3 regions of the Roseateles microcysteis genome follow, and region 1 is predicted to be linked to each of the others. Evidence: predicted binding sites of a transcription regulator. Region 1 holds the regulator's gene; each other region holds the start of a gene.
The links. The regulator LexA, encoded in region 1, represses DNA repair genes until DNA is damaged. The targets are predictions, from matches to a motif close to ACTGTATNNNNATACAGT.

Region 1 (9,850 bases):
CGCCACATCAACACCGAAAGCGACACCGAGGTCCTGATCAATGTGCTGGCGCATGAGATCGAGCGCGTGGCGCGCGACCTGCCTCTGACGCCGGACTCGATCTTCGAAGCCGTGCGCGCGGTACAGAAGCGCATCAAGGGCTCCTATGCCGTGATCGCCCTGATTGCCGGCCATGGCCTCCTGGCCTTCCGCGACCCCTTCGGCATCCGGCCTCTGTGCTTCGGCCAGGCTGAAGACGGCGAGTTCATGGTGGCCAGCGAAAGCGTGGCGCTCGAGGGCACGGGCCACAAGCTAGTTCGCGACGTGGCGCCCGGCGAGGCCTTGTTCATCGACACGGCCGGCAGGGTACATACGCAGCAATGCAATGACAACCCGACGCTGAATCCCTGCATGTTCGAGTTCGTCTACCTGGCCCGTCCGGACTCGGTGATGGACGGCATCTCGGTCTACCAGGCCCGCCTGAACATGGGCGAGACCCTGGCCCAGCGCCTGATCTCGACCATGCCGCCCAGCGACATCGACGTGGTGATCCCGATTCCTGAATCGAGCCGTCCCTCGGCCATGCAATTGGCCCACCGCATCGGCAAGCCCTATCGGGAAGGCTTTGTGAAGAACCGCTATGTCGGCCGTACTTTCATCATGCCGGGGCAGGGCGCGCGCAAAAAGTCGGTGCGCCAGAAGCTGAACGCCATCGGCCTGGAGTTCAAGGGCCGCAATGTGCTGCTGGTGGACGACTCCATCGTGCGCGGCACCACGTCCAAGGAAATCGTGCAGATGGCGCGCGAAGCCGGCGCCCGCAAGGTCTACCTGGCTTCGGCCGCACCGCCGGTGCGCTACCCGAATGTCTACGGCATCGACATGCCCACCAGCGAAGAGCTGATCGCCCACAACCGCACCATCGAAGAGATTCGTGCCTACATCGGTGCCGATGCCCTGATCTATCAGGACGTGGATGCCATGAAGCGCGTGGTGGCTGCGCTGCGCCCGGGTCTCAACGGCTTCGAGGCCTCCTGCTTCGATGGCCAGTACGTGACCGGTGACGTGTCGGTGGAGGACTTCGCCACCATCCAGGCACAGCGCAAGTCGCAAGGCGACGAGGAAGAGGACTCCGCGCGCAGCCGCCTGGCGTTGCAGAGTCGAGCGGAAGGCTGATGGGCATGAGCGACGAAGAACGCCGAATCGCCCGCGCCAAGCTGCCCGAAGGCCTGCGCCCGGAAACTCTGGCCGTGCGCACGGCGCTGGCCCCCAGCCAGCATGGCGAAAACTCCGAAGCGCTGTTCCTGACGAGTGCCTACGTGCAGCCGGATGCGCAGACCTCGGCCGAGCGTTTTGCCGCGTCCGAAGACTTCACCTACTCGCGCACCAGCAACCCGACGGTGCGCAGCCTTGAAGCGCGCCTGGCCGCGATGGAAGGCACGGAAGCAGCGGTTGCCACGGCCAGCGGCATGGGCGCCATCCTGCTGCTCTGCATGGGCCTCTTGAAGGCCGGCGACCATGTGGTCTGCTCGCGCTCGGTGTTCGGCTCGACCATCAACTTGTTTGCCAAGGAGTTCGGCAAGTTCGGAGTCGAGACGACTTTCGTCTCGCAGACCGATCTTCAGGAATGGCGCGACGCAATCAAGCCGACGACCAAGCTCTTCTTCGCCGAGACACCCACCAATCCCCTGACCGAGGTCTGCGATATCGGCGCGCTGGCCGACATCGCTCATGCCGCGGGTGCGCTGCTGGTGGTGGACAACACCTATTCAACGCCTTGCCTGCAACGGCCCACCGAGTTCGGTGCCGACCTGATCATGCATTCGGCCACCAAGTACATGGATGGCCAGGGTCGCGTGATGGCGGGCGCGCTGTGCGGCCCGAGCCGCATCATCAAGGACGTGTTCGGCCCGGTGGTCCGCACGGCCGGCATGGTGTTGTCGCCTTTCAATGCCTGGGTCGTGCTGAAGGGCCTCGAGACACTGAGCCTGCGCATGCGGGCACAAAGCGAGCAGGCACTGGCTGTGGCGAGCTGGCTGGAAGCGCGCCCGGAAGTTGCCCGCGTCCACTACCCATCACTAGCGTCGCATCCTCAGCACGAGCTGGCCATGCGTCAGCAATCGGGGCAGGGCGGTGCCGTCTTGTCCTTTGAACTGCACGGTGCAACACCCGAGGCTGCGCGCGCCGCGGCCTTCCACGTCATCGACAGCACTCGCGTCCTGAGCATCGCGACGAACCTGGGCGATACCAAGTCCATCATCACGCATCCGGCCACGACCTCGCATGGCCGCCTGAGCGAAGAGCAACGTCGCGCTGCCGGCATCAGCCAGGGCTTGATCCGCCTGTCCGTCGGCCTCGAGCATGTCGACGACATCACCGACGATCTGCTGCGCGGCCTTTCCACATTGTTGAAGAACTGATGAGCCAACAAGCTTCCACCACCGTGCGCACCCGCATTGCGCCTTCGCCCACCGGCTTCCTGCACCTGGGTACCGCGCGCACTGCGCTGTATTCCTGGGCCTACGCCCGCCACCACGGCGGCCAGTTCGTGCTGCGCATCGAAGACACCGATTTGGCCCGCTCGACGCAGGATTCGGTCGAGCAGATCCTTGCCTCGATGAAGTGGCTGGGCCTTGAGTACGACGAAGGCCCGATCTATCAGATGCAGCGTCTGGAGCGCTATCAGGCGGTGGTCGATCAGCTGATCGCCGAGGGCAAGGCCTACCGCTGCTACTGTACTCCCGAGCAGCTCGAATCGATGAAGGCGGCGCAAGATGCACGCGGCGAGAAGCGGCGCTACGACGGCACCTGGCGCCCCGAGGCAGGCAAGGAGTTGCCCGCCGTACCTGAAGGTGTGCAGCCGGTCGTGCGCTTCAAGAATCCCGTGGATGGCGACGTGACCTGGAACGATCTGGTCAAGGGTCCGATCACGATCAACAACCGCGAGATCGACGACCTGATCATCGTTCGCCCGGATGGCGTGCCGACCTACAACTTCGCGGTGGTCGTGGACGACTGGGATATGTCGATCACCCATGTCTTCCGTGGTGACGAGCACATCAACAACACGCCCTGGCAGATCAACATCTTCCATGCGTTGGGCGCCAAGCTGCCAGTATTCGGCCATCTGCCCATCATCCTGGGCGACGATGGCCAGAAGCTCTCGAAGCGCCGCGGTGCGGTCAGCGTGACGGCCTATGAAGACGACGGCTACCTGCCCGAGGCGATGCTCAACTACCTCTCGCGCCTGGGCTGGAGTCATGGCGACGACGAGCTGTTCTCCAGCGAACAAATGGTCAGCTGGTTCGACGGCACGCACTTGTCCAAGAGCCCGTCGCAATGGGATCCGGCCAAGTTGGAGTGGGTCAACGGCCAGTACATCAAGCAGATCGACGAAGCTCGCCTGGCATCGTTGGTCTCGGCTCAACTGGCCAAGCGCGGCATTCAGGCCGAAGCGGCGCAGCTGCAGCCGATGTGTGCTCTGTTCAAGGATCGTTGCGCGACCACGGTCGCGCTCGCCGACTGGTTGAGCATGTACTTTGCTGCGGTGACGCCGTCAGCGGAAGAGTTGACCGCTCACGTAACCGACACGATCAAGCCAGCCTTGACCGCGCTGGCCGACAAGTTCGCCGGCATCGAGTGGCACAAGGCTGCCATCCAGGCAGCGATCAAGGAGGTCATTGGTGCCCATGCCCTGAAGATGCCGCAACTCGCGATTCCGGTGCGGGTGCTGGTGTGTGGCCGCGCGCAAACGCCATCGCTCGATGCCGTGCTCGAACTGTTCAGCAAAGAAAAAGTCATCGAACGCTTGCGTGGGGCCTAAAAAACGGTCTATACTCTTGGTCTTGCTTGAACAGCGCGATACATTGAATTGCAAGCGGCGGCTGAGTTTAGATACTCGCGGTAGCTTGAGAATCAAAGTAACCAAGGCTGAACACGAAAGTGCGCAGTCGGCCGTGAAAACGGGGGTATAGCTCAGCTGGGAGAGCGCTTGCATGGCATGCAAGAGGTCAGCGGTTCGATCCCGCTTACCTCCACCAAGTTTCAAAGCTTGAGTGGCGCGCAGTTCAAGTGACAGAAGGATTTGTCCCCTTCGTCTAGAGGCCTAGGACACCACCCTTTCACGGTGGCTACAGGGGTTCGAATCCCCTAGGGGACGCCAGATTTATCTGGTCAATCCGTCGCAAGACGGGCAAGTTTGGTAATACTTGGCAGTCTTTTTGAACGCGAGTTTGAAGAGGTTGTTCAAAATTACCCCACGCGGAGTGGTAGTTCAGTTGGTTAGAATACCGGCCTGTCACGCCGGGGGTCGCGGGTTCGAGCCCCGTCCACTCCGCCAAGGTTTGCTAATATCAGCGGCCATTCAGTTGGCCGCTTGTATTTTGATGGTATAGTTAGTGACACGCTTGAACAGCGCGCCCTGATTGAAGAAATTCAAAAGGGGGTATAGCTCAGCTGGGAGAGCGCTTGCATGGCATGCAAGAGGTCAGCGGTTCGATCCCGCTTACCTCCACCAAGTTTCAAGGCTTGAGTGGCGCGCGTTCAGGTGCAGAAGTTTTGTCCCCTTCGTCTAGAGGCCTAGGACACCACCCTTTCACGGTGGCTACAGGGGTTCGAATCCCCTAGGGGACGCCAGATTTATCTGGGTAGTCCCGTCGCATGATGGGAGATTTTGACAATCCCGTCGCAAGACGGGCGAGTTTGGTGAGCTTGGTTGGATTCAAGAAATTGAATTCGGCTTAAATTACCCGGTGATTGAAATATATCCCCGAATGGAGTGGTAGTTCAGTTGGTTAGAATACCGGCCTGTCACGCCGGGGGTCGCGGGTTCGAGCCCCGTCCACTCCGCCAACATTCAAAAGCCCTGGTTGCGAAAGCAGCCGGGGCTTTTTCTTTGGCGCAGTTGTCGGACTCGCCATGCTCGTCAAAATTCCAGCTGGCCCATTAGATTGAACTTGTTCCCGGTAGGGCCTGGTCAATACTCAGCGAGCGCCTGATTCAATGCTGATTAGATAGTTCCGTAAAGTGCCTTGCGTTGCGCCGTGTAATGCCACCACGGGCTGGCAGCAGCGCCGCCCATGAAATCAACGGCCGCCATGAAGGTATCGAGCACGCAGGGGTCATGACGCTGTTCGGTTACTGCGCAAAGCTGCTGATAAAGAACGAAGGCGTCGCGGCCGCGCAGTTCACGCGGCTTCTTGATACCCAGCAGCCTCAAATCGGCCGCAGCGGCCGGACCGATGTTTGGAATCTGCTCCAGCTCCTCGCACTCGTCACGATGCTGAGCCTTGGTCGACTGCGTCATCAAGCGGCCCCGTTCAGAATTGCGAACGGATCAGCCCGACGGCGAGACCCTCCAGGGCAAAGCTCTCATCGTCATTGCTGACGATGATGGGTTCGAAATCCGGGTTCTCTGGCAGCAGCTCGATGCCGGCGCGGCCGCGCTTGAAGCGCTTGACCGTGACTTCATCTCCAAGCCTGGCCACCACGATCTGACCGTTCCTGGCCTCGCTGGCGCGTTGCACGGCCAGCAGGTCGCCATCGACGATGCCGATGTCGCGCATGCTCATGCCCTTGACTCGCAGCAGGTAGTCCGGCTTGCGGGCGAAGAGCGAGGGCTCCACGCTGTAATGCTGCTCGATATGCTCTTGCGCGAGGATCGGGCTGCCGGCCGCCACACGGCCCACCAGGGGCAGGCTCAATTGCGCGATGCCCGGCATGGGCAGTGAAAACTGGCGCTCGCGAGCTTCTCTTGCCTCGTGTAACGCGCGCAATGTGTCAGACTTCAGGCGGATACCTCGCGAGGTGCCGCCCACCAGTTCGATTACGCCCTTGCGGGCCAGTGCTTGCAGGTGCTCCTCGGCCGCGTTGGCCGAGCGGTAGCCGAGCTCGTTGGCGATTTCGGCACGGGTGGGGGGGGAGCCTGTCTTCGCGATGGACTCGCGCACCAGGTCGAGGATTTGCTGTTGGCGGGCAGTGAGTTTCGGGCTGTCGTCCACAAGATCCTCTTTGTGTTGTTGCGCCCGGCTTGTCGAATGAACTGCAAGCCAGAGCGCAGGATCAGCCGGCGGCTGAGTATTTATCCAGTGGCTGTATTTTCATCCAGGAATTTCCAAATTGCAAAACAAAGCTGAGCGCATCGTCATTCTGGGTACCGGCGGCACCATTGCGGGCAAGGCTGCTGATGCGGCCGACAACGTCGGCTACGTGGCCGGGCAGGTGTCGATCGAGCAGCTGGTGGCTGCGGCGCCGCCCTTGGCTGCCTATGAGCTCGAGACGGAGCAGGTCGCGCAGCTCGACAGCAAGGACATGGATTTCGCCACCTGGCAACGCCTGGCCCAGATCGTGGACAGGCATCTTGCACGCCCGGAGGTGGCTGCAGTCGTCATCACGCATGGCACTGACACTCTCGAGGAAAGTGCGTTCTTCCTGCAGCGTGTGCTGGCGCCGGGCAAACCGGTCGTCTTCACGGCTGCCATGCGGCCTTCAACAGCATTGGCGCCGGATGGCCCGCAGAACCTGCTCGATGCAGTGGTGGTGGCGTCGCAAGCGAAATCCGGCGTGCTGGCGGTGATGAGCGGCAAGGTTCACGGCGCTGATCGTCTGCGCAAGGTGCATAGCTATGCGGTTGAGGCCTTCGCGTCTGTCGAGGGCGGGCCATTGGGTGTGGTGGAGGAGGGCAGGCTGCGCTGGCTTGGCGCGCCGCCTGTGCAAGCGCAGGCGCTTGGCCTTGCGCGCATCGAAATAGATGCGGATGCCTGGCCCTGGGTCGAGGTGATCCAGAACCACGCTGGTGCCGATGGCCGCGTGGTCGACGCGATGCTGTCGCAAGGCGTGCAAGGCATTGTTGTGGCCGGAACAGGCAACGGCACCTTGTCGGAGCGCCTGACAGCTGCTTTGATGCGCGCCCAGGCTCAGGGCGTGCGGGTGCTGCGAAGCACACGCTGCGACGCCGGCCCAGTCATTGGCGGCGCTCTGCCCAGCGCGGGAGCGCTGAGCCCGGTCAAGGCGCGGGTCGAGCTGCTGCTGCAGTTGCTGGCCTGAGAAACCAAGAAACCCCGCCGCGGCGGGGTTCAGCGAGAACCGCCGGCGGCGGGTTCACGTGCCTCAGTGCAGTTGTCTCAGACGACGGTCAGTGCCACGTCGATATTGCCGCGCGTGGCGTTCGAGTAAGGGCAGACCTGGTGGGCGGCAGCCACCAGGGCTTCGGCCTGAGCGCGCTCCATGCCTGGCAGGCTGATTGCCATGGCGACCTGAATGCCAAAGCCGGCGGGAATCGGGCCGATGCCGACATCGGCAGTGATCGACAGGTCGGCCGGCAGTGCCAGCTTCATCTTGCCAGCAACGGCCTTCATCGCGCCGATGAAGCAGGCCGAATAGCCGGCAGCAAACAGCTGCTCCGGGTTGGTGCCCGGGCCGCCGGCGCCGCCGAGCTCCTTGGGCGTGGACAGCGCGACGCTCAATGCGCCATCGCTGGATGCAGACTTGCCTTCGCGGCCGCCGGTCGAAGTGGCGCGTGCGGTGTAGAGGACCTTGTCGAGTGCCATATTCATTCCTGTTGAGGTGAGGTGGGGTTTGCAGCGGCGTCGCTGAGCTGCTTTCGCAACTCATGCAGGCGCCGGGTGAGGGAACTCAGTTCTTCCAGTGAGCAGGCCGAGGCGCAGGCCAGCTGTGGCGGGATGTCCTGGGCCTGGCGCTTCAGGGCCTGGCCTTCAGGATTCAAGAAGATCTCGACGCGGCGCTCATCGTCGCTGGCGCGCTGGCGCTTGATCAGCCCGGCCGCTTCAAGTCGCTTGAGCAGGGGGGTCAGGGTGCCCGAATCCAGCGACAGCCGCTGGCCCAAGGTGGAAACGCTGATGCCGTCCTGCTCCCAAAGCACCAACATCACGAGGTACTGCGGATAGGTCAGGCCCAGCGGTTCCAGCAAGGGCTTGTAGAGCTTGGTCATGGCCAGCGAGCTGGAATACAGCGCAAAGCAGAGCTGCTGGTCGAGCCTCAGCCAATCTGCTGGAGTGCTTTGTTTGCCGGGAGTGTTGCTGCGTGCCATGGGTGATAATGTAGTTCGCAATTCAATTGCACACAATTGAAATGGTTATTCCGCGAGCCTTGGCTCGCTTCGACGGAGATCAAAGAGATGACGATGCTCGCCAATGTGCTGGTCGGCCTGGTGGCCGCCCTGCATCTGTACTTCCTGGTGCTGGAGATGTTCTTCTGGACCAAGCCGCTGGGTCGCAAGGTCTTCAGGCTGGAGCCGGAGTTCGCTGAAGCCAGCAAGACGCTGGCGGCGAATCAGGGCCTGTACAACGGTTTCCTCGCCGCAGGCCTGGCCTGGGGCCTGGTTGCGGGCAAGGTGGACGTGCAGCTGTTCTTCCTGGGCTGCGTCGTCGTCGCTGGCGTGTATGGCGCAGCGACGGTCGGCAAGAAAATTCTCTACGTGCAGGCGTTGCCGGCAGCCTTGGCAATGGCCGCCGTCTTGGCGAGCTAGGCACGCATCAAGCCGGAATCAGGCGGCTGCCGCGTGCATCGCGTCGACCTGGCCGCTGAGTTCCAGCCAACGCAGCTCGGCGGCTTCCAGTTCGTCGTGGATGGCCTTCAGTCGCTTGCCCACCTCGGCAATCTGCGGCGGGGTGGCTGAGCCGTTGGCCAGCTGCGCCTCCAATGCCGTGCGCTCGTCCGCCAGCTTGTTCAGCCTGGCGTCGATGCCTTCCATTTCCTTGCGCAAGGGCCTGGTCTGCTCGGCCAGCTTCTGACGGGCCTGGCCGCTGGCCTTGCGGTCCTCGCGCGAGGCGATGGGAGCAGGCGGCGGAGGTGCCGCGACAGCGGGCGCAGGCGCAGGCGCAGCGACCGCAGCGGACGATGTCTTCCTGCTCGCCTCCTTCGCCGCTTCCTTTGCCAGCTTGGCCGCTTCCTTGGACTGGTCGAGCAGCCACTTCTGGTAGTCATCCAGGTCGCCGTCAAACGGCCCCACGCCGCCCTTGGTGACCAGCCAGAACTCATCGCAGACCTCCCGCAGAAGCGCGCGATCATGGCTGACCAGCATCACCGTGCCTTCGAACTCGTTCAAGGCCATCGATAGCGCCTCGCGGGTTTGCAGATCCAGATGGTTGGTCGGCTCGTCCAGCAGCAGCAGGTTGGGGCGCTGCCAGACCAGCATGGCCAGCACCAGGCGCGCCTTCTCGCCACCGGAGAGGCTGCCCACCTGCTGGTTGACCATGTCGCCGACAAAGCGGAACTGGCCCAGGAAGTCGCGCAGCTCCTGCTCGCGTGCCGATGGGCTGACCTCCTTGGCCAGGCGCACCATGTGCATCAGCGGGCCTTCGTCAGGGCGCAAGACATCCATTTCCTGCTGGGCAAAGTAGCCGATCGACAGGCCCTTGCCCTCGGTGATCTTGCCGCCCATGGCGCGCTGCATGCGGGCCACGGTCTTCACCACGGTTGACTTGCCCTGGCCGTTGGCGCCAAGGATGCCGATGCGCTGGCCGGCCAGCACGGAACGGTCGATACCGCGCACGATGATCTTTTCGCCTTCGTCGGTGTCGTAGCCGCAGGCGACTTCGTCGAACATCAGCATTGGATTTGGAAGACTGACTGGCTCGCGGAACTCGAACGAGAAGTCCGAAGCCGTGAGAACGGGCGCCAAGCGTTCCATCCGCTCCAGCGCCTTCACGCGGCTCTGCGCCTGCTTGGCCTTGCTGGCCTTGGCCTTGAAGCGGTCGATGAACTTCTGCAGGTGCGCCATGCGGTCCTGCTGCTTCTCAAAGGCTGCCTGCTGCAAGACCATGCGCTCGGCGCGCATCGCCTCGAAGGCCGTGTAGTTGCCGCCGTAGCGCATCAGCTTGGCTTCATCCAGGTGCAAGGTCACCTTGGTGATCGC
Region 2 (9,850 bases), on a different contig from region 1:
CTGGCCACGGCCCTGCATCCGATGCAGCGCGCCTTGCTGGCCCCGGTGGATGCCTGGGAAGCGGGTGGCGACTATCTGCGCGGCATGGAGCGAGCCACCGAGGCCGAGAACCAGGCCAGGCGACAGCTGGTACTGCAGGCCGAGAAGCTTTCGCGTGCCAGCCAGTTGCAGGCCGAGAACGACCGCCTGCGTGCGCTCCTGAAGATCCAGGCAGCGCAATCCGTGCCATCGATGGCGGCGGAGGTGCTTTATGAAGCGGCTGATCCGTACTCGCGCCGCGTCGTCATCGACCACGGCAGCCGCCATGGCGTGCGCGCCGGCGCGCCGGTCATCAACGATGCCGGCGTGCTGGGTCAGGTCACCCGGGTCTACCTGCTCTCAAGCGAGGTGACCCTGCTGGGCGACAAGGACGCTGCCATTCCCGTGCTCAACAACCGCACGCAGCAGCGTGGCGTTGCCTTTGGCGGCGAGCGCAGCGAAGGTCCGATGGAACTGCGCTTCATGGCCGCCAATGCCGACATCAAGGAAGGCGACCTGCTCTCCACCTCGGGCCTGGACGGCGTCTACCCGCCCGGCCTGCCGGTGGCCACCGTGGCCACCGTCGAGCGCCGTGGCGATACCAGTTTTGCTCGCGTCAGCCTGAAGCCGACCTCGTCGCCGGACGCGGCCCGCCATGTCTTGGTGCTGGAGCCCTTGGCCCTGCACGAAGCAGCGCGCAGCGAAGCCGCGGCAGCCAATTCGGCCGAGGCAGCGAGCGCCGCCCAGCGCAAGGCGGAAATCAAGAGCGATGCCAAGGCCAAGGCCGCCGAAGCACGCGCCGCCGCAGCGAGCAAGCCCGCGCAAGGGGGCGAACGATGATCATGCCGCGCGGCACCGGCCAGCTGCTCCTGCCGGTCAACCCTCTGTTCATCGCCATGAGCCTCTTGTTGGCGCTGATCTTCGACATGGTGCCCATCGGCCGCGTGGCCGCAATGCCCGACCTGCTGGCCCTGGTGCTGGTGTTCTGGAATGTGCACCAGCCGCGCCGCGTGGGCGTGGGCTGGGCCTTCAGCTTCGGACTGCTGGTGGACGTGCACCATGGCGCCTTGCTGGGTCAGCACGCGCTGGCCTACAGCATGCTCAGCTTTGGCGCCGTGGCCCTGCATCGCCGCTTGCTGTGGTTCAAGCTGCGCGAGCAGGCCCTGCATGTGCTGCCGCTTTTCATCGGCGCGCATGCGGTCTCCCTGATCGTGCGCCTGATGGTGGGTGGCATGTGGCCGGGCTGGACGCTGATCTTCGCGCCGCTGATCGAGACGGCGCTGTGGCCCATTGCCACGACCCTCCTGCTCGCGCCGCAGCGCCGGCCGCCCGATCCCGACGCCCACCGTCCGCTGTGAGGCTGGCCTAGCCCGTGACCCTGATTACGAATCTCCACCAGGAGCTGAGCCGCTTCCGCTTGCGCGTGCTGGCGGCCGGCGCCTTCGTGCTCTTCTGCTTCCTCTTGCTGCTGGCGCGCCTGCTCTGGCTGCAGGTGGCGCAGCACAGCGCGCTGCTGGAGCGCGCCGAATCGAACCGCGTGACCGTGGTGCCTATCGTGCCCAACCGCGGCCTGATCAAGGACCGCAACGGTATCGTGCTGGCCAGCAACTATTCGGCCTACACGCTGGAGATCACACCCAGCAAGGTGGTGGACCTGGAAAAGACCATCGACGAGCTGGCCGGCGTGATCGAGATCCAGCCGCGCGACCGCAAGCGCTTCAAGCGCCTGATCGAGGAAAGCAAGAACTTCGAGTCGCTGCCGATCCGCACCAAGCTGAGCGATGCGGAGGTGGCGCGCTTTGCCGCGCAACGCTTCCGCTTTCCCGGTGTCGAGATCAAGGCGCGGCTGTTCCGCAACTATCCGCTGGGCGAGATCGGCAGCCACCTGATCGGCTATATCGGCCGCATCAACCAGGCCGAGAAGAAGGCACAGGACGACTGGCCCGAGGAAGACATCGCCAACTACCGCGGCACCGAGTACATCGGCAAGCTGGGCCTGGAGCAGGCCTACGAGCGCGAGCTGCATGGCGTGACCGGCTTCGAGCAGGTCGAGACCAGCGCCGGCGGCAAGGCCGTGCGGCGCCTGGCGCACCGGCCGCCCACGCCGGGCAATACGCTGGTTCTGTCCATCGACATCCGGCTGCAGGCGCTGGTGGAAGAGCTGTTCAAGGACCGGCGTGGCGCGCTCGTGGCCATCGACCCGCGCAATGGCGAGGTGCTGGCCTTTGTTTCCAAGCCAACCTTCGACCCCAATCTCTTCGTCGACGGCATCGATGCCGACAGCTGGCGCGAGCTCAACGAGAACCCCGACAAGCCGCTCCTGAACCGGGCGCTGCGCGGCACCTATCCGCCCGGCTCGACCTTCAAGCCGCTGATGGCGATGGCGGCCTTGAACAGCGGCAAGCGGGCAGCCAATGTGGTCATCATGGACAACCTGAACTACACCTTTGGCAACAAGGTGTTCGGCAGCCCCGAGACCGACCGGGCCGGCCCCAAGGACATGCGCCTGGCCATCGTCAGCTCGTCCAACGTCTACTTCTACAGCCTGGCCAACGAGATGGGCGTGGACCTGATCCACGACCAGCTGGAGCCTTTCGGTCTCGGCCGCAAGACCGACATTGACGTGCAGGGCGAGGTCACCGGCGTGCTGCCCTCGCAGGACTGGAAGCGCCGCTACTTCGCCAAGAACCCGGCCAACCAGAAGTGGTTTGCCGGTGAGACGATCTCGCTGGGCATCGGCCAGGGCTACAACAACTTCACCATGCTGCAGATGGCCAACGCCTACTCCACCATCGCCTCGGGCGGCCAGCGCTTCAAGCCGCGCCTGGTGCGCGAGATCGAGGACGTGGTGCAGCACAAGCAGCGCCGCATGGCCAGCGACGCGCTGCCGCCGCTGCCGCTGAAGCCCGAGCATGTGGAAGTGATCCGCAATGCCATGAACGGCGTGACGCTTGAAGGCACCTCGCGCCAGGTCTTCCTCGGCGCGCCCTACACCAGCGGCGGCAAGACAGGGACGGCCCAGGCCGTGGGCCTGAAGGCCGGCGAGAAGTACAAGGACATCAAGGCCGACGAGCGCAAGCGCGACCATTCGCTCTACGTCGCCTTTGCGCCGGTGGAAGCGCCGACGATCGCGCTGGCCCTGATCGTCGAGAACGCCGGCTGGGGTTCCAGCGGCGCCGCGCCGATCGCCCGCCGCGTGTTCGACTACATGCTGCTGGGCCAGTACCCGAGCGAGGAAGACATCGCGCTGACCCAGCAGGCCAAGACTTACGCACCGGTCGGCACGCCGCGCCGCGCGGTCGATGTGCCTTTGCCTGGTTCATCGGGCGCCCCGGCCGCCGCCAGTGCGCCGGCATCGACAGCCTCTGAGGCCAGTTCGGCGGCATCGGGAGCCTCAAGATGAACGCAGTACTGAGCAAGCCCAGCCTCTTGCGCCGGATGCGGCCCCTGTTTGCCGGCTTCGACGTGCCGCTGCTGCTGGCCATGTTCTGGCTGATGGCGCTGGGCCTGCTGTGCATGTATTCGGCCGGCTATGACCACGGCACGCGCTTCGTCGACCACGCCCGCAACATGTTGCTGGCGCTGGGCGTGATGTTCGTCGTGGCGCAGGCGCCGCCGCAGAAGGTGGCGCGGCTGGCGGTGCCGCTGTACGTCTTCGGCGTGGCGCTGCTGATCGCGGTGGCGCTGTTCGGCATCAGCAAGAAGGGCGCGACCCGCTGGCTCAATATCGGCGTCACGCAGATCCAGCCCTCCGAGCTCCTGAAGATCGCCGTGCCGTTGATGCTGGCCTGGTGGTTCCAGAAGCGCGAGGGTCAGTTACGGTTGCCGGACTTCGTAGCCGCCTTCATCCTGCTGGCCATTCCTGTCGGGCTCGTGGCCAAGCAGCCAGACCTGGGCACGTCGATCCTCGTGCTGGCCGCCGGCCTCTATGTGATCTTCTTCGCCGGCCTGTCCTGGAAGCTGATCGTGCCGGCCGTGGTGGCGGGCGCGCTTGCCATCACGGCCCTGGTGATGAGCGAGGACGCGATCTGCCAGCCCGAGGTCAAGTGGCCGGTGCTGCGCGAGTACCAGAAGAACCGCGTCTGCACCCTGCTGGACCCGAGCAAGGACCCGCTGGGTAAGGGCTTCCACATTATCCAGGGCGAGATCGCCATCGGCTCCGGCGGCGTGACCGGCAAGGGCTTCATGAAGGGCACGCAGACCCATCTGGAATTCATCCCCGAGCGCACGACCGACTTTGTGTTCGCCGCCTATGGCGAGGAGTTCGGCCTGATCGGCGCACTGGGCCTGCTGATCGGCTTCACCGCGCTGATCCTGCGCGGGCTCGTCATTGCCAGCGAGGCGCCGACGATGTTTTCGAGGCTGCTGGCGGGCGCCATCACCCTGAGCTTCTTCACCTATGTATTCGTCAACATGGGCATGGTCAGCGGCATCCTGCCCGTGGTGGGCGTGCCCTTGCCCTTCATCAGCTATGGCGGCACGGCCATGGTGATGCTGGGCATCAGCCTGGGCCTGCTGATGGGCATTGGCCGCAGCCGCCGCGCATCGCACCATTCCTGAGCTGTTCCCGAGTCACTCCTGAGCGGGCGGCGGCAAGGCCTGCTGCGACTGGGCCTGGAAGCGGATCGTGAAGCGGGCGCCTGGCGTTTCGTGGCCGGGCGAGGGGCGGCGTTCGCGGGTGTCGTCCAGCGTCACCTCGGTGCCATGCTGTTGCGCGATCTCGCGCACGATGGCCAGGCCCAGGCCCGAGCCATCCACCTCGGTGCCAAGCGCCCGGTAGAAGGGCTGGAATACCTTCTCGCGCTCGCTTTCGGGAATGCCGGGGCCGGAGTCTTCCACCTGCAGCACGACGACCTGGCCGAACGGGTCTTCCACGACGCGCACCGTCACCGTGCCGCCGTTTGGCGTGTAGAGCAGGGCGTTGTCCACCAGATTGCGTATCAGCTCCCGGATCAGCAGGGGATGGCCCAGCACGCGCAACTGGCTGGCGGCGATCTCCGCGCCTTCATAGCCGAGGTCGATGCGCTTCTCCATCGCGCGGGGCACGAAGTCGCGCACTGTTTCAATGGCCAGGCCTGAGAGATTGACCATGCTGCGGCGCGCGGCATGTTCCTTGTCTTCGGCGCGCGCCATGGCCAGCAGCTGGTTGACCATGTGGGCGGCGCGCTGGCTGGAGAGCGCGATCTGCTGCAGCGAACGCTTCAATTCGGACGGCGAACTGCGGCCTTCATCGATCTCGCGCTGCGCGAACTCGGCTTGCGTGCGCAGGCCGGCCAGCGGTGTCTTCAACTGGTGCGCGGCATCGGCGAGGAAGTGCTTCTGGCTGCTGATTGACTGGTCAAGCCGCGCCAGCAGGTCGTTGATGGCGCGCACCAGTGGCGCCACTTCATCGGGCACGCGGCCTTCGTCGATGGGACTCAGGTCCGAGCTTTCGCGGCGGCGGATGCGGCGCTGCAATTCATTCAGCGGCGCGATACCGCGCGCCAGGGCCAGCCACACCAGCAGCACCGCCAGCGGCAGGATCACGAACTGCGGCAGGATCACGCCCTTGATGATCTCGTTGGTCAGCCGCGAGCGCTTTCCCAGCGTCTCGGCCACCTGGACCAGCATCGTCCGGTTGGCGCCGGTCTGGCCTTCTGGCGCGACCCAGAGATAGGCCACGCGCACGCTCTCGCCGCTGATCTCGTCGTCGCGGAACTGCAGGTCCCAGGGCTGGATGCTCGCGTCGGCCTGAGGCACCGGCAAGGCCTGGTCGCCGCTCAGGTACTCGCCACGCAGGCCTAGCACCTGGTAGTAGACGGTGTCGCTTTCGTCTGCCCGCAAGAGCGCGGCGGCTTCCGCGGAGAGGGCATAGCGAGCCTTGTTCTGCGTGCCGCGCGCCGACTCGGTGGCCACCTGCAGGCCAAGGTTGCGCGCCATCTCGCCGAGCTCGCGGTCGTAGGGCCGGGCGGAAATGCCCTGGGCCACCAGCCAGGTCAAGGCCACGCTGATCGGCCAGATCAGCAGGAGCGGCGCAAGCATCCAATCCAGGATCTCGCCGAACAGCGAGCGGGGCTGTGGTGCGGCGCTCATTGGACGAAGGGTCGATGGCTGCTGCCAGCCATCGGAGAGTCCCGTTCAATCATTCAGCCGGGGATCTTTTCGAGGCAATAGCCGAGGCCGCGCACGGTGGCGATGCGGATCGGCCCCTGCTCGATCTTCTTGCGCAGCCGGTGGATGTAGACCTCGATCGCGTTGTTGCTGACCTCTTCGCCCCATTCGCAGAGGCGCTCCACCAGCTGGTCCTTGCTGACCAGTCTGCCGGCGCGCTGCAAGAGCACTTCGAGCAGCGAAAGCTCGCGCGCCGACAGTTCGATCATCTGTTCGTTGATGTAGGCCACGCGGCCCGTGGCATCGAAGGACAAGGGGCCGTGCTTGATGACCGTGGATGCACTGCCCAGGCCACGACGCGTGAGGGCGCGCACCCGCGCTTCCAGCTCCTGCAGCGAGAAGGGCTTGGCCATGTAGTCGTCGGCGCCCAGGTCCAGGCCCTTGACGCGCTGCTCCACGCTGTCGGCCGCTGTCAGTATCAGCACCGGCACACTGGAGCCACGGCCGCGCAACTTGCGCAGCACCTCCAGCCCATGCAGCTTGGGCAGGCCCAGGTCCAGGATCAGCAGGTCGAACTCATGGGAGGCCAGCGCGGCGTCGGCTTCGCTGCCGCTGCCGACCTGGTCTACCGCATAGCCCGAGGCGCGCAGTGAGCGCAGCAGGCCATCGGCCAGCACTTGGTCGTCTTCAGCGATCAGTATCCGCATGGGCTGTCTCCGTGTTTCCCCCATTCTAGGGAGCAATACATGCTGACAAACCTTGGCAGCAGACCCTGGTTAAACTACTGTACGGATATACAGATTTCGGCTGATAATGCCTTCAGCCCCCAACAGGAGAAAACATGGACGCACCGGTCAAAGCCCTCAACACCGAAAAAGCCAAGGCTCTGCAAGCCGCACTGGCCCAGATCGAAAAGCAGTTCGGCAAGGGTTCGATCATGCGCCTGGGTGAAGGCGAGGTGATCGAAGACATCCAGGTCGTCTCCACCGGCTCGCTGGGCCTGGACATCGCCCTGGGCGTTGGCGGCCTGCCGCGCGGCCGCGTGGTCGAAATCTACGGCCCCGAGTCCTCCGGCAAGACCACGCTCACGCTTCAGGTCATCGCCGAAATGCAAAAGCTCGCCGGCACCTGCGCCTTCATCGACGCCGAGCATGCGCTGGACATCCAGTACGCGCAAAAGCTGGGCGTCAACTTGCAAGAGCTGCTGATCAGCCAGCCCGACACCGGCGAGCAGGCCCTCGAAATCGTCGACGCCCTGGTGCGCTCCGGCTCGGTGGACCTGATCGTGGTCGACTCGGTCGCTGCGCTTACGCCCAAGGCCGAACTCGAAGGCGAAATGGGCGACAGCCTGCCTGGCCTGCAAGCCCGCCTGATGAGCCAGGCTCTGCGCAAGCTCACTGCCACGATCAAGAAGACCAACTGCATGGTCATCTTCATCAACCAGATCCGCATGAAGATTGGCGTGATGTTCGGCAGCCCCGAAACCACCACCGGTGGCAACGCCCTGAAGTTCTACGCCTCGGTGCGCCTCGACATCCGTCGTATCGGCTCGATCAAGAAGGGCGAAGAAGTCATTGGCTCTGAAACCAAGGTCAAGGTCGTCAAGAACAAGGTCTCGCCCCCGTTCAAGACGGCGGAGTTCGACATCCTCTATGGCGAAGGCATCAGCCGCGAGGGCGAAATCATCGATATGGGTGTGAACGCCAAGGTGGTCGAGAAGTCCGGCTCCTGGTACGCCTACAACGGCGAGAAGATCGGCCAGGGCAAGGACAACGCCCGCGAGTTCCTGCGCGAGAACCCCGACGTGGCCGTCGAGATCGAGAACAAGATCCGCGAGTCGGTCGGCATCGCACTGATCAACAGCGTTCCCGGGGCGGAGTAAGCGCCGATGGCGGCCGGCAAGCCGCTGTCACTGAAGGCCCGCGCGATCGCGCTGCTGGCTCAACGCGAGCACAGCAGCGCCGAGCTGCGGCGCAAGCTGCTGCGTATTGCACGGGATCGTGACCGAGCAGCTGCCCTTGCTCAAGCTGGTGAAGCGGCGGCCAGGCGGGAGGCATTCGCCGAGCCCAACGAAGAATCGGCGGTGAACGCGGCCGAGGTCGCGGCCGAGGTTGAGCAGCTGCTGGTCTGGCTGCAAAGCCAAGGCTATCTGAACGAAGAGCGCTTCATCGAATCGCGAGTTCATGTTCGTTCGCAGCGCTTTGGCGGGCTGCGCATCAAGCAGGAGCTCGCCCAGCATGGGCTGGCTCTTTCGCCCGAGCAGGCGCAGGCCCTGCGTGAGGGCGAGCTGGACAGGGCACGCGAAGTGCGCCGCCGCAAGTTCGGCGAGCCAGCGCCACTGGCGCAGGCTGACCGGGCCAGGCAGAGCAGGTTTCTGGCGGCCCGGGGCTTCTCACCCGAGACGATCCGCCGCGCGCTCAAGTCGGAGACTGAGTCCTGACCTGGCTCAAGGCAGCTCGATAAAGCAAGGGAAAGGCAGCGCCGAGCGGCCGCTTCAGGCACCAATACGGGGCGCGCCGACAGTTCCGCGAAAGCCTTGATGCGGCGCAGCATGCTACATTGCCGGCTTGCGCAAACTCCGCGGCAACCGATGTTCCATCGTGCCCCGCGGTCTTGTCGCGAACCCTGCAAATACCTCTCGATGTCCCCGAACGCCCCCTCTGCCGAGCGTCGTTTGATGCACAGCCGCGCCACGCTGGTGCAGGTCTATGCACGCGAGGACGGGCTGTTCGACGTGGAAGCCGAACTGCGCGACATCAAGACACGCGACATGCAGCTCTCGGCCGGCATTCGCAAGGCCGGCGAGCCGGTTCACGACATGCTCTTGCACCTCGTCGTCGACAAGCACCTGAACATCATCGATGCCGGCTCGGTCACCCATGCCATGCCTTACCCCGGACATTGCGACCGTCACGGCAACGCCTACGCACGCCTGAAGGGCCTGAACCTGTTGAAGGGCTTCCGCGCCGCAGTCAAGCAGCAGCTCTCCGGGGTGCAAGGCTGCACCCATCTGACCGAGCTGTGCCAGATCCTGCCTACCGCCGTGATCCAGGCCTTTGCCGGCGTTGTCATCGACACGCGGGAAGGCAGCGACGACGGCCAGCCCCCTTTCCAACTCGACCGTTGCCATGCGCTGAGGCGCGATGGCGAAGTCGTGCAAGCCCATTACCCGCGCTGGTACCGCCAAGGGGAGGCCCGCGCGGCCGCTCCGGCCGTGGCGCCTGCAAGCACTTCCTGAAGACTATCTTTCCCTCTAAGCGAGACCCCTATGAAGATTCATGAATACCAGGGCAAGGAAATCCTGCGCCAGTTCGGTGTGCCGGTGCCGCGCGGCATTCCCGCCTTCACCGTGCAAGAAGCGGTGGAAGCCGCGCAAAAGCTGGGCGGCCCGGTCTGGGTGGTCAAGGCTCAGATCCATGCAGGCGGTCGCGGCAAGGGCGGTGGCGTCAAGGTCGCCAAGACCCTGGACGACGTGAAGGCCCTGGCCGAAAAGATCCTCGGCATGCAGCTGATCACGCATCAGACCGGCGCTGAAGGCCAGAAGGTCCGCCGCCTCTACATCGAAGACGGCGCCGACATCAAGAACGAGCTCTACGTCTCGCTGGTCACCGACCGCGGCACCCAGAAGGTGGCCTTCATCGCTTCCAGCGAGGGCGGCATGGACATCGAAGAGGTCGCCCACTCGACCCCCGAGAAAATCATCACCGAGATGATCGACCCGCTGGTGGGTCTGACCGCCGAT
Region 3 (9,850 bases), on a different contig from region 1:
TTCACCGCTGGCTCGGCCTGACCCTGGGCACCCTGACCGTGGTGCTGGGCATCACAGGCGCCATCCTGGCGCTCGACCCGGTCCTGCATGCATGGGAGGCGCCTGCCGCGCCAGGCAGCTTGCGGGTGACGACCCTGGCGGAGCGTGTGAAGCGCAATGTCCCGGACACGGAAGAGATTCGCCGCCTGCCTTCAGGGGCCATCGTGGTGTTCAGCTTTGCGGGTGAGCAGCCGCTGGCTTCCTACATGGACCCCGCCGATGGCAAGGTGCTTGGTGCCTGGCAAGCGTCGGCGCTGCCGCGCTGGGTGAAGAACCTCCACCGCTCGCTGCTGTTGGGCGACGCCGGACGCTGGGCTGCGGCGGGCGTTGCGCTGAGCATGGGCCTGCTGTGCGTTTCCGCCCTGGTGCTATTGCTGCGACGCATGGGCGGCTGGCGGCGGCTGTCGGCGCGGGTGCGTGGCTCGCTGGCGCAGCGTATCCATGTGGTCGCGGGCCGGGTGCTGCTCGCCGTGCTGTGCCTGACGTCGATCACCGCGCTGACCATGAGCGCCTCGACCCTGGGCCTCGTGGCGCTTGACAGCTCTGAGCCCGAGGTGCTCTCGGTGGCCACCGGCAGGCCTGATTTGCCCGCTGCGCAACTGGGTTCGCTGGAGAACTTTGCAGTGAAGGATCTGCGAAAGCTGACTTTCCCCAGTGCTGCCGACCCGGAGGACACCTGGAAGGTCGCCACTGCCCAGGGGCAAGGGTGGATTGACCGGTACTCTGGCCAGATGCTGGCCTGGCAAGACGCCACCCTTGCGCAGCGCGTCAACGACCTGGCCGTGGTCCTGCACACGGGTGATGCCGCCTGGCTCTGGGCCCTTGTGCTCGGGTCCGCAGGCGCCAGCGTGTTGCTGTTCTGGCTGTCGGGCATGGTCATCTGGTGGCAAGCACGCCGCCAGACGACGCAGATCGCAGGAAACACGCCGCTCACGCAGGCCGACGTGCTCATCTTTGTGGCCAGTGAAGGGGGCAGCACCTGGGGCTTTGCTCAGACACTGCACAAGGCATTGAGCGATGGCGGCCATCGCGTTCACTCCGGCCCGCTGGAGAACTTTCGAACGACGGCAGCCACGCGGCTGGTGTTTGTGCTTGCCGCGACCTATGGCGAAGGTCAGGCCCCGGCGCACGCCAGCCAGGCCCTGGACCGCATTGCCAAGCTTGACGCCAGCGCTGTGCCGGTGACCGTGCTGGGCTTCGGTGAGCGGCAGTTTCCGGCCTTCTGCGCTTTTGCTGTTGCGCTGGACCAGAGGCTGCGCGCGCAGGGCTGGCCGGCACTGCTGCCGTTGGAGTGCATCCATCAGCAATCGGGCCAACAGTTTGCGCGCTGGGGCGACGCCCTGGCACAGGCACTGGGTGAAAAACTGGTGCTGGAGCATGTGCCGCGCATACCGTTCACGACGGCGCTCACGCTTGTTGCGCGCCAGGACTATCCAGATGCTCAAGGTGGAGCTACGGCGATCCTGCGCTTTGCGTGGCCTGCGCAGCGTCTGTGGGCTCGCCTGTGCGGGCACGGTCTGTCGCGGTTCGCTGCAGGCGACCTCGTTGGCATCGTGCCGCCGGGTTCTGCGGTGCCGCGCTACTACTCGCTGGCATCGGGCCAGGAAGATGGGTTCCTGGAAATCTGCGTGCGTCAGATGGCCGGTGGCCTGTGCTCAACCAGCTTGCTGGGCCTTCGGGTGGGCGACAGCATCACAGCCTTCATTCGGTCCAATCCTGGCTTTGCACTGCCGCGAACTCGACGGCCTGTTGTGCTCATCGGGGCAGGCACGGGCGTGGCACCGCTGGCCGGCTTCATTCGCCGCAACGACAGGCGCATCCCGATGCACTTGTACTTTGGAGGGCGCGATCCCGCACGGGACTTCTACTTCGAGCCCGAGCTCCAGCGCTGGCTCGGCGACGGGCGCCTGGCAACGCTGCAGGCGGTGTTCTCTCGCGTGCCTGATGGCGGCGGCTATGTTCAAGATGCACTGCGCCGAGATGCCGAACGCTTGCGCGCCCTGCTCGCGCAGGGGGCCATCGTGCGCGTCTGCGGAAGCCGTGTCATGGCACAGGGCGTGGTCGCAGCGCTGAACCTGGTGCTGGCACCCCTGCAGAGCGTTGCGACGCTCAAAGCGGAGGAGCGCTATGCCGAAGATGTCTTCTGAGGCGGCCGCGCCTGGTCGGCGCATGACCCTCCACGGCCCGACCATGGGTACCCGGTGGTCGGTCAGCATCGATGTTGGCAACGCCGTCGACCTGTCAGCCTTGCAGCAGACCTTGGCCGTAGCGGTTGAGCAGGTCGACCAGCAGATGTCACCCTGGAAACCGGACAGCGATCTCGCGCGGCTGAATCGCGCAGCCGTGGGCGAGTGGGTGGCGCTGCCTGCTGAAATGCTGGAGGTGCTGGACTGTGCGCTCGATGTCAATCGCCTGAGCGCCGGCGCATTCGATCCCTGCGTAGGGGCGCTGGTCGATGCTTGGGGGTTTGGCGCGGTGCGCGATGCACCTGATGCGCAGGCGATTCGCCTCGCGCGCGAGGCCATGCCGGTTGCCGCACACGAATGCATTGAGCTGGATGGACCTGCCGGGCGTGCGCGCAAGCATTCGCCCTTGCAACTGGACTTGTGCGGCATTGCAAAGGGATATGCGGTGGACCGCATGGCCCTCGTTCTGCAGCAGCACGGTGTGCGACATGCGCTGGCTGCGCTTGACGGCGAACTGCGCGCCGTGGGCGCTCAGGCCAGCGGCAAGCCCTGGGCCGTGGCGCTCGAACGCCCTGAGGCTGGGCGCCGCGCGGTGCACGGGGTCATCGCGCTGGAGGACCTTGCCGTGGCCACCTCGGGCGACTACCGACGCTATCTGGACGTGGAGGGGGCGCGCTTGGCACACACCATGGATCCGCGCCGCCGCGCGCCCGTGCGCAACATGGTGGCCTCGGTCACCGTGCTGGCGCGTACCTGCATGCGGGCGGATGCCTGGGCCACGGCCTTGCTGGTGGCCGGTGCCGACGAAGGTCTGGCCATGGCACAGGGGATGCGGATGGATGTGCTGTACCTCTTGCGTCGTGCAGAGCGGCTGACGGAAGTCGGGCTGGGGCGGTTCGACCAGTCCGGCCATAATTCGACGAATTCATAGGCTCGTTGGAACCTGTCTTCCTTTTGCATCATGTTCATCTGCCGCGACGAGTACGACACCAAGGACGAGTGCAAGGCGCCGGGTTTCGCGAGCCACGCCAGTGCCGAGCGCTGATGGACTGCGCCCGCTAGCCGCCGCGATGTCCGATCCCATCTTCGTCCCTGCGGGCATTCGCCCCAGCGACGAGCAGCAGACCATCCAGACGACTCGAGCACGGCATCTGCTGATCGAGGCCAATGCCGGCGCTGCCAAGACGACCACGCTCGCCTTGCGCATCGCGCAGGCCTTGCATCGCGGCGCCTCGCCGCAGATGATTCTGGCGCTGACCTATACGGCACCGGCTGTGCAGGCCTTGCAGGCGCAGTTGCGCCTGATCGGTGTTCCGGCGGCGCAGATTGCCGCTCTGCGCATTCACACCTTCGAGTCGTTCAGCGCGGAGCTGCTGCTCGCCCTTGAAGGCCCAGGCGCCTTGCAACTGGCCAGCCTGGAGCAGATCAGGCCCTACCTGCTGCGCGCCATCGAGCGCGCGCAAAGCTGGCCCGACGAGCGCTATCCCGAGGAGATGGCTGTCACGGCTTCGTCAGAGGCCCTGGTCGAAGGGCTGCTGCAGTCGTTTGCGGTTTTGAAAGGTGGCCTGGGCGTTGAGCAGCGACTGGGCGACGTCGGGCTGAGCCCGGAAATGGCCGAAGAGCTGGGCTGCGACTACTTCACGCTGCGAGTGCGCGGCGCCTTTGAGGCGATTCGCCGCGGCGGGCATCCCGACCATCCGGCCTTTCGTTTCGACGGTGATGCCTGCTACGACCTCGCCCGCGCCCTGCTGGCAGAGGAGGGCCTCGCCACGGGTGAGCATTCGCCGCTGGCGCTGGGCCTGGCGCTGATCGTCGTCGACGAAATGCACGACACCAACCGGGCGATGTTCACCGTGCTCAAGGCGCTGCTGCAGCACAACTCGCGTGCGGCCTTTGTCGGCGTCGGTGACCGTGACCAGGTGATTCACTCGCAGGCGGGCGCGGAGGCCGGCTTCATGCGCGAGCATTTCGAGCAGGAGATCGGCCAGCCGATGCGCCTGCCGCTGACGGCCAGCCATCGTTTTGGCGCCACGCTGGCGCAGGCCGCCGGCCTGCTGGCATGCAAGCCCTATCTGGCCGCCGGCCTTCGTGCCACCGAGATCTGCTTGCTCCCCGCCGACTCGCATCGCCTGCAGGCCCAGTTGATCGCGCGCATCGCGCAGGAGCACCTGGCGCAGTCAGGGCTTCAGGATCTGCGCCTGCTCTTGCGCCGTCCTTCGCAATCGGTGCTGATCGAGCGCGAGCTCCTGAAGCTCGGCATTGCCTATGACGCGCAGGGCCTGCGCCCCTTCCTGCAGCGCCGCGAAGTGCTGCTGGTGCGCGGCCTGCAGGCCTTTTGCAGCAATGACTTCAGCGGCTTCCCGGACAAGGCGCAGCGAGCGCAGGTGCTGGAGGCCATGATGCTTTTCTGTGGCGCCTGGATCGACAGCACCGAGCTGCGCCATGTCGACGCCGTGACCGCGCAGCGCCGAGCGATCGAGGAGGCCGCAAGCCCCGTCGATGGCATGCATGACTTCATCGCCAACCAGGTGCTGCGCACGGCCTCGGACTTCGCCAGACCCAGGCTGCACGCAGCAATGGAGCTACTGCGTGCGGGTGGCCTCAGCACGTTTGCGCGCGGGTTCATGCAGGCGCTGGACCCGGCAGGCCTGGCGCGTGCCGTGCTGGTCCGCCGGGAGGACATCACCCAGGTGCGCGACAACATCGCCCAGCTCGTGCAGGTGGTGCTGGCCGAGGACACCAGCGTGGCCGACGGCTTCCAGATGCTGCATGCGCTGGCCCTGGTGCAGTCGCGTGTGCGGGGCAAGTCGCGCGTGACACTGTCCAGCATCGAGGCCGCCAAGGGCCTGGAGTTCGACCATGTGCTGATTCCGCACCTCAGCCGTGGCGAGTTTGTCGGCGAGGCCGGCGCCGCTGAAAGCCGCAATCTGCTCTATGTGGCGATGACGCGCGCGCGGCAGCGCCTCACCCTGGCCTTCAATCCACAGGCGCCCTCACGCTTCCTGCTGGACGCGGGCTTGCTGCCTGGTCCATGATTTCCCCGGCTTGCCGTGAAGCGTGAGGCCTGTGACGATCCGGGCATGCGACAAGCGACAGGAGAGGGGGCCGTCGATGGCCGCAGTTTGAGCGCCAGGCAGTTGGCATCGCCCGCGACGGGGCACGATGGCTGGCGGGCCCAGGCATGGCAGCTGCCGCTGCTGGGCGGGGTGACGCTGGCGCTCTATGTGGCCGTGCTGCCGGGCCATTGGCTGGACGTGGGCGTGCATCGCGAGAGCTTTCTTGCGCTGCACACGCTGCTTGAGATGGCGGCGGTGCTGGTCTGCCTGACCGTGGGGCTGACCGCCAATTACACGCTCGGCGATGCTACCGGCCGACGCGCGCCAGTACTGACCACGGCCTTCCTGCTGATCGCGGCGCTGGACCTGCTGCACTTGGCCAGCTATGCCGGCATGCCCGACCTGTTCTCGCCCAACACGCCGCACAAGTCCATCCTCCTGTGGCTGCTGGCGCGCCTGGTAGCGGCCCTGAGCCTGTTGGCCTGGGCAGCCGGGTGGCAGCTTCGCCAGGGCCGCATGGGCGCCCTGTGGCTGGGACTGGCGGGCCTGCTGTTTGTGATCGTGTGTGCGCTCGCCGCTCAAGCGGTGGTGGCGCCTCAGCAGCTGCCGGCGATGTTCGTGCCGGGACAGGGCCTGACACCACTGAAGAAGGGCCTGGAGCTGGGCATTGCCGGCCTGAACCTGCTGGCCCTGGTCCTGCACGCACGGCGCCGACGCGGCGATGGCCGCCAGGGTGGCGACACCGAGTTGCGTCTCGCGCTGTGGCTGGCTGCGCTGGGGGAGGGTTTCTTCGTGCTCTTCTCGGAGCGCTCGACCGACATGGCCAACATGACCGGCCATCTCTACAAGCTGCTCAGCTACGCGCTGCTGTACCGGTGCATGTTCATCGACCGCGTGCGTCGCCCCTTCATCGAGGCCGAGCTGCGCGAGGCCAAGTATCGCAACCTGCTGGAGCTGGCGCCCGACGGCGTCGTGGTGACCGATCGCGAGGGCCAGATCCTCATTGTCAACCGCGCCCTGGAACAGATGTTCGGCCGCCGGCGCGAGGACCTCGTGGGGCAGGGCATGGAACTGCTGCTGCCGCCGGCCCTGCGAGAGCGCCACCTGGCGCATAGGGCCCGCTACATGGACTCGCCCGGCTGGCCGGCCATGCGCGGCCGCGACGGGCTGCGGGGCCTGCATGCCGACGGCCATGAGTTCGACATCGAGGTGGCGCTGGGCCTGGACGACGGCGGCGAGCAGCCGCGGCTCACGGCCTATGTGTCTGACATCAGCGAGCGCCGCGCTCACGAGCGCGAGCTGCAATACCGTGCCACGCACGATGCCCTGACCGGCCTGCCCAACCGCTGGCTGTTCGCCGACCGGCTGGCCGCCGCCGCCTCGGGCGGGCGCGCGCTGATGCTGCTGGTGCTGGACCTGGACGGCTTCCATGCGGTCAACGAGTTCCAGGGCACGCCGGCCGGCGACAGCCTGCTGCGCGCCTGCGCCGCGGCGCTCCTGCCGGTGCTGCCCGAGGGCGCGACGCTGGCACGCCTCGGCAGCGACGAGTTCGCCATCCTGTGCGACATGGTGACCACGCCCGAACTGCTCGCCAGCCGGCTGCAGACGGTGCTCCTGGAGCTGGGCACCGGCGCCGGCCAGACGGCCTGCTTCGGGCTGCTGCTGGAGCCCGCGCCGCGAGAGCTGAGCCCCACCGAGTTGCTGGGCCGCGCGCAACTGGCCCTTCAGTCGGCCAAGGCGCTGGGCAAGGGCCAGGTGCAGCGCTACACCGAGCAGCTCGGCGAGCGCTCGCGCCGCGATGCCTTGCTTGAGCAGCGCCTGCGCTTGGCCTTGCAGCAGGGCACGCTGGACCTGCATTACCAGCCCCAGGTCGGCGTGCCGGACGGGCGGGTTCTCGGCTTCGAGGCCCTGCTGCGCTGGGACGACATGCAGCTCGGCATGGTCTCGCCGGCCCTGTTCGTGCCGGTGGCCGAACGCGCCGGGCTGATGGGCGAGATCGGTGCCTGGGTGCTGCAGCGTGCCTGCGCGCAATTGCGCAACTGGCGTGATCAGGGCTTCGAGACCGTGGTGGCGATCAATCTCTCGCCCCTGCAGTTCCGCGATGCGGCCCTGGCCGAGCAGGTTCTGCAGACCCTCGGCCGCCATGCCCTGCCCAGCTGCTCTCTGGTCGTGGAGATCACCGAATCGGCGGTGATGGACGACCCGGCCGAAGCGGCCCGGCAGTTGCAGCGCCTGCAGGACGCGGGCATCGCCGTGCATCTGGACGACTTCGGGACCGGCCACAGTTCGCTGGCCTGGCTCAGGAGTTTCCCGATCCAGGTGATCAAGATCGACCGCAGCTTTGTGCGCGACATGCTCCGCAAGGACAGCGATGACGCCATCGTGCGTGCCGTCATCGGACTGGCCCACACGCTCGGCTGCCGCGTGATCGCCGAGGGTGTCGAGGAGCAGCCCCAGCTGGAGCGCCTGAGCGCGCTGGGCTGCGACGAATACCAGGGCTGGCTGTTCAGCCCGGCCCTGCCGCCGGACGCCGCGCGGCTGCGGGCCTGAACGTCTGAACTTCCGGGCTGCCTGACTTCAGCGCCGCGACCTGCGGCCGCCGCACCGGCCCTGGTGCAGGCGCTGAATCCGCGCTGGTGCAATCTGGAATGCTGTATGAAAATACAGTATGTCTTTCAAGCCCAGCACCAATGCCAAGCCGGCCCTGGCCCAGCCTCTTTACGTCCAGGCCGATGCCCTGAAAGGTCGCGGCAGCGCCTGGGCCATCAAGCACCGCTTCAGCAAGGACCTGCGCGAGCAGTTCGATGACGGCTGGGGTTCGCTGCAGCAGGAGGCTGAAGTCGAGCACCTGCCGCCGGCCACGCAGATCATCGAAGAGCGGGCCAAGACCATCGTCTCGACCAATCAGTCGCCGGACATCGGCTTCGACATTTCCATCAACCCGTACAGAGGATGCGAACATGGCTGCATCTACTGTTTTGCGCGGCCGACCCACAGTTACCTGAATCTGTCGCCGGGCCTGGACTTCGAGACCCGCATCGTCGCCAAGGTCAATGCGCCCGAGCTCCTGCGCGAGGCATTGAGCAAGCCGGGCTACAAGCCGCGGCAGCTGTGCATGGGCACGGCCACCGACGTGTACCAGCCGATCGAACGCGAGCTGCGCATCACGCGCCGCATCATCGAGCAGCTGGCCGAATGCGGCCATGCCTTCTCGATCGTCACCAAGTCCTCGGGGGTTGAGAGAGACCTGGACCTGATAGCGCCGATGGCGGCGAAGAACCAGGTGGCGATCTATGTCTCGGTGACGACGCTGGACCCGCACCTGGCCCGCACGCTCGAGCCTCGCGCAGCGGCGCCGCACCGACGGCTGCGCACCATCAAGACGCTGGCTGAGGCCGGCGTCCCGGTGGGTGTGAGCGTTTCGCCCATCATTCCCTTCCTCAACGAGCCGGAGCTGGAACGCATCCTCGAGGCCGCCGCCGAGGCCGGTGCCAGCATGGCCTTCAGCATTCCGCTGCGCCTGCCCTGGGAGGTCGACCCACTCTTTCAAGACTGGTTGCAGCAGCACCAGCCAGACAAGGCCGCGCGCGTGATGGCGAGGCTGCGCGAGATGCGCGGCGGCAAGGACAACGACCCCAACTTTGGCACCCGAATGACCGGCGAGGGCATCTGGGCACAGCTCTTGCGCCAGCGCCTCAACAAGGCCAGCGCCAGGCTCGGCCTCATGCGGGAGCGCTCGCCCCTGGATCTCAGCCAGTTCAAGCCACCTGGGGATGTTGATTCAGCGCAGGCGGAATTGTTCTAACTCAATGAATCAGCGGCAGCCGGCCAGGATGTCCCAGTCGCTTCTGTAGACCTGGCTCTGCACGCCACTGTAGCCAAGCACGGTGTGGAACAGCTGGTCGTGCGAGAAGGGCTGGTCCAGGCGGCTCTTGAGGCAGCCGCTCCTGAGCTTGAGTGACTGGCTGCTCGCTTCGGGCATCCACAGGATCATCGGGATGTGCGTCTGCTCCTTTGGTGCCATGCTGTAGGGCAGGCCGTGCAGGTACAGATTGTTCTCGCCGAGTGATTCGCCGTGGTCGGAGGCATACAGCATCGCAGTGTCGAAGCGATCCGACTTGGTCTTCAGCCAGTCGATGCTGCGGGCCAGCAGCCAGTCGGCATAGGCGATCGAGTTGTCGTAGGCATTGACCAGGGCCTGGCGTTCGCAGTGCTGCAGGGCGTTGGACTTGCACTCGGGTTGGAAGGGCTTGCGGTCTGCGGGCGAGCGCTTGTAGTAGGCCGGCCCATGGCTGCCCATCTGGTGCATCACCAGCACCACGCCGCGTGCCACGCGTTCGGGGTCGAGCGCGCCGAGGCGTTCGTCCAGGCCATGCAACAAGGCGCCATCGAAGCACTCCGTGCCATCGCAAAGCCCTGCCGGCAAAGGCGCTGCGCCAGCCACCGGCTGTGCCGCCATGGCGCTGGGCACGCGGTCGCAGATGCCTTTGCAGCCCGATTGGTTGTCCAGCCAGAGCACGGCCAGGCCGGCGCGCTGCAATACGTCCAGCAGGGTCTCCTGCGAACGCT

Region 2: a site for LexA is predicted at 6,892-6,909, ahead of recA (recombinase RecA). Genes of this name have one in related genera too.
Region 3: a site for LexA is predicted at 7,932-7,949, ahead of V3596_RS03460 (PA0069 family radical SAM protein). Genes of this name have one in related genera too.

Annotation. Positions count from the first base shown of each region.
Region 1 is NZ_JBAJMV010000002.1:351,309-361,158, reverse strand. It holds gene purF (amidophosphoribosyltransferase) at 1-1,152, shown strand, start outside; gene V3596_RS06670 (O-succinylhomoserine sulfhydrylase) at 1,158-2,396, shown strand; gene gltX (glutamate--tRNA ligase) at 2,396-3,799, shown strand; tRNA gene V3596_RS06660 (tRNA-Ala) at 3,941-4,016, shown strand; tRNA gene V3596_RS06655 (tRNA-Glu) at 4,063-4,138, shown strand; tRNA gene V3596_RS06650 (tRNA-Asp) at 4,239-4,315, shown strand; tRNA gene V3596_RS06645 (tRNA-Ala) at 4,417-4,492, shown strand; tRNA gene V3596_RS06640 (tRNA-Glu) at 4,536-4,611, shown strand; tRNA gene V3596_RS06635 (tRNA-Asp) at 4,751-4,827, shown strand; gene V3596_RS06630 (helix-hairpin-helix domain-containing protein) at 4,985-5,281, opposite strand; gene lexA (transcriptional repressor LexA) at 5,295-5,975, opposite strand; gene V3596_RS06620 (asparaginase) at 6,094-7,020, shown strand; gene V3596_RS06615 (organic hydroperoxide resistance protein) at 7,098-7,523, opposite strand; gene V3596_RS06610 (MarR family winged helix-turn-helix transcriptional regulator) at 7,526-8,023, opposite strand; gene V3596_RS06605 (DUF1304 domain-containing protein) at 8,111-8,461, shown strand; gene V3596_RS06600 (ATP-binding cassette domain-containing protein) at 8,480-9,850, opposite strand, start outside.
Region 2 is NZ_JBAJMV010000007.1:299,822-309,671, reverse strand. It holds gene mreC (rod shape-determining protein MreC) at 1-858, shown strand, start outside; gene mreD (rod shape-determining protein MreD) at 855-1,376, shown strand; gene mrdA (penicillin-binding protein 2) at 1,391-3,421, shown strand; gene rodA (rod shape-determining protein RodA) at 3,418-4,578, shown strand; gene V3596_RS20045 (sensor histidine kinase) at 4,591-6,090, opposite strand; gene V3596_RS20040 (response regulator) at 6,144-6,815, opposite strand; gene recA (recombinase RecA) at 6,950-7,990, shown strand; gene V3596_RS20030 (regulatory protein RecX) at 7,997-8,548, shown strand; gene V3596_RS20025 (DUF2889 domain-containing protein) at 8,750-9,346, shown strand; gene sucC (ADP-forming succinate--CoA ligase subunit beta) at 9,377-9,850, shown strand, end outside.
Region 3 is NZ_JBAJMV010000001.1:755,234-765,083, reverse strand. It holds gene V3596_RS03480 (PepSY domain-containing protein) at 1-2,186, shown strand, start outside; gene V3596_RS03475 (FAD:protein FMN transferase) at 2,167-3,156, shown strand; gene V3596_RS03470 (ATP-dependent helicase) at 3,296-5,260, shown strand; gene V3596_RS03465 (bifunctional diguanylate cyclase/phosphodiesterase) at 5,306-7,831, shown strand; gene V3596_RS03460 (PA0069 family radical SAM protein) at 7,950-9,086, shown strand; gene V3596_RS03455 (phosphoethanolamine transferase) at 9,096-9,850, opposite strand, start outside.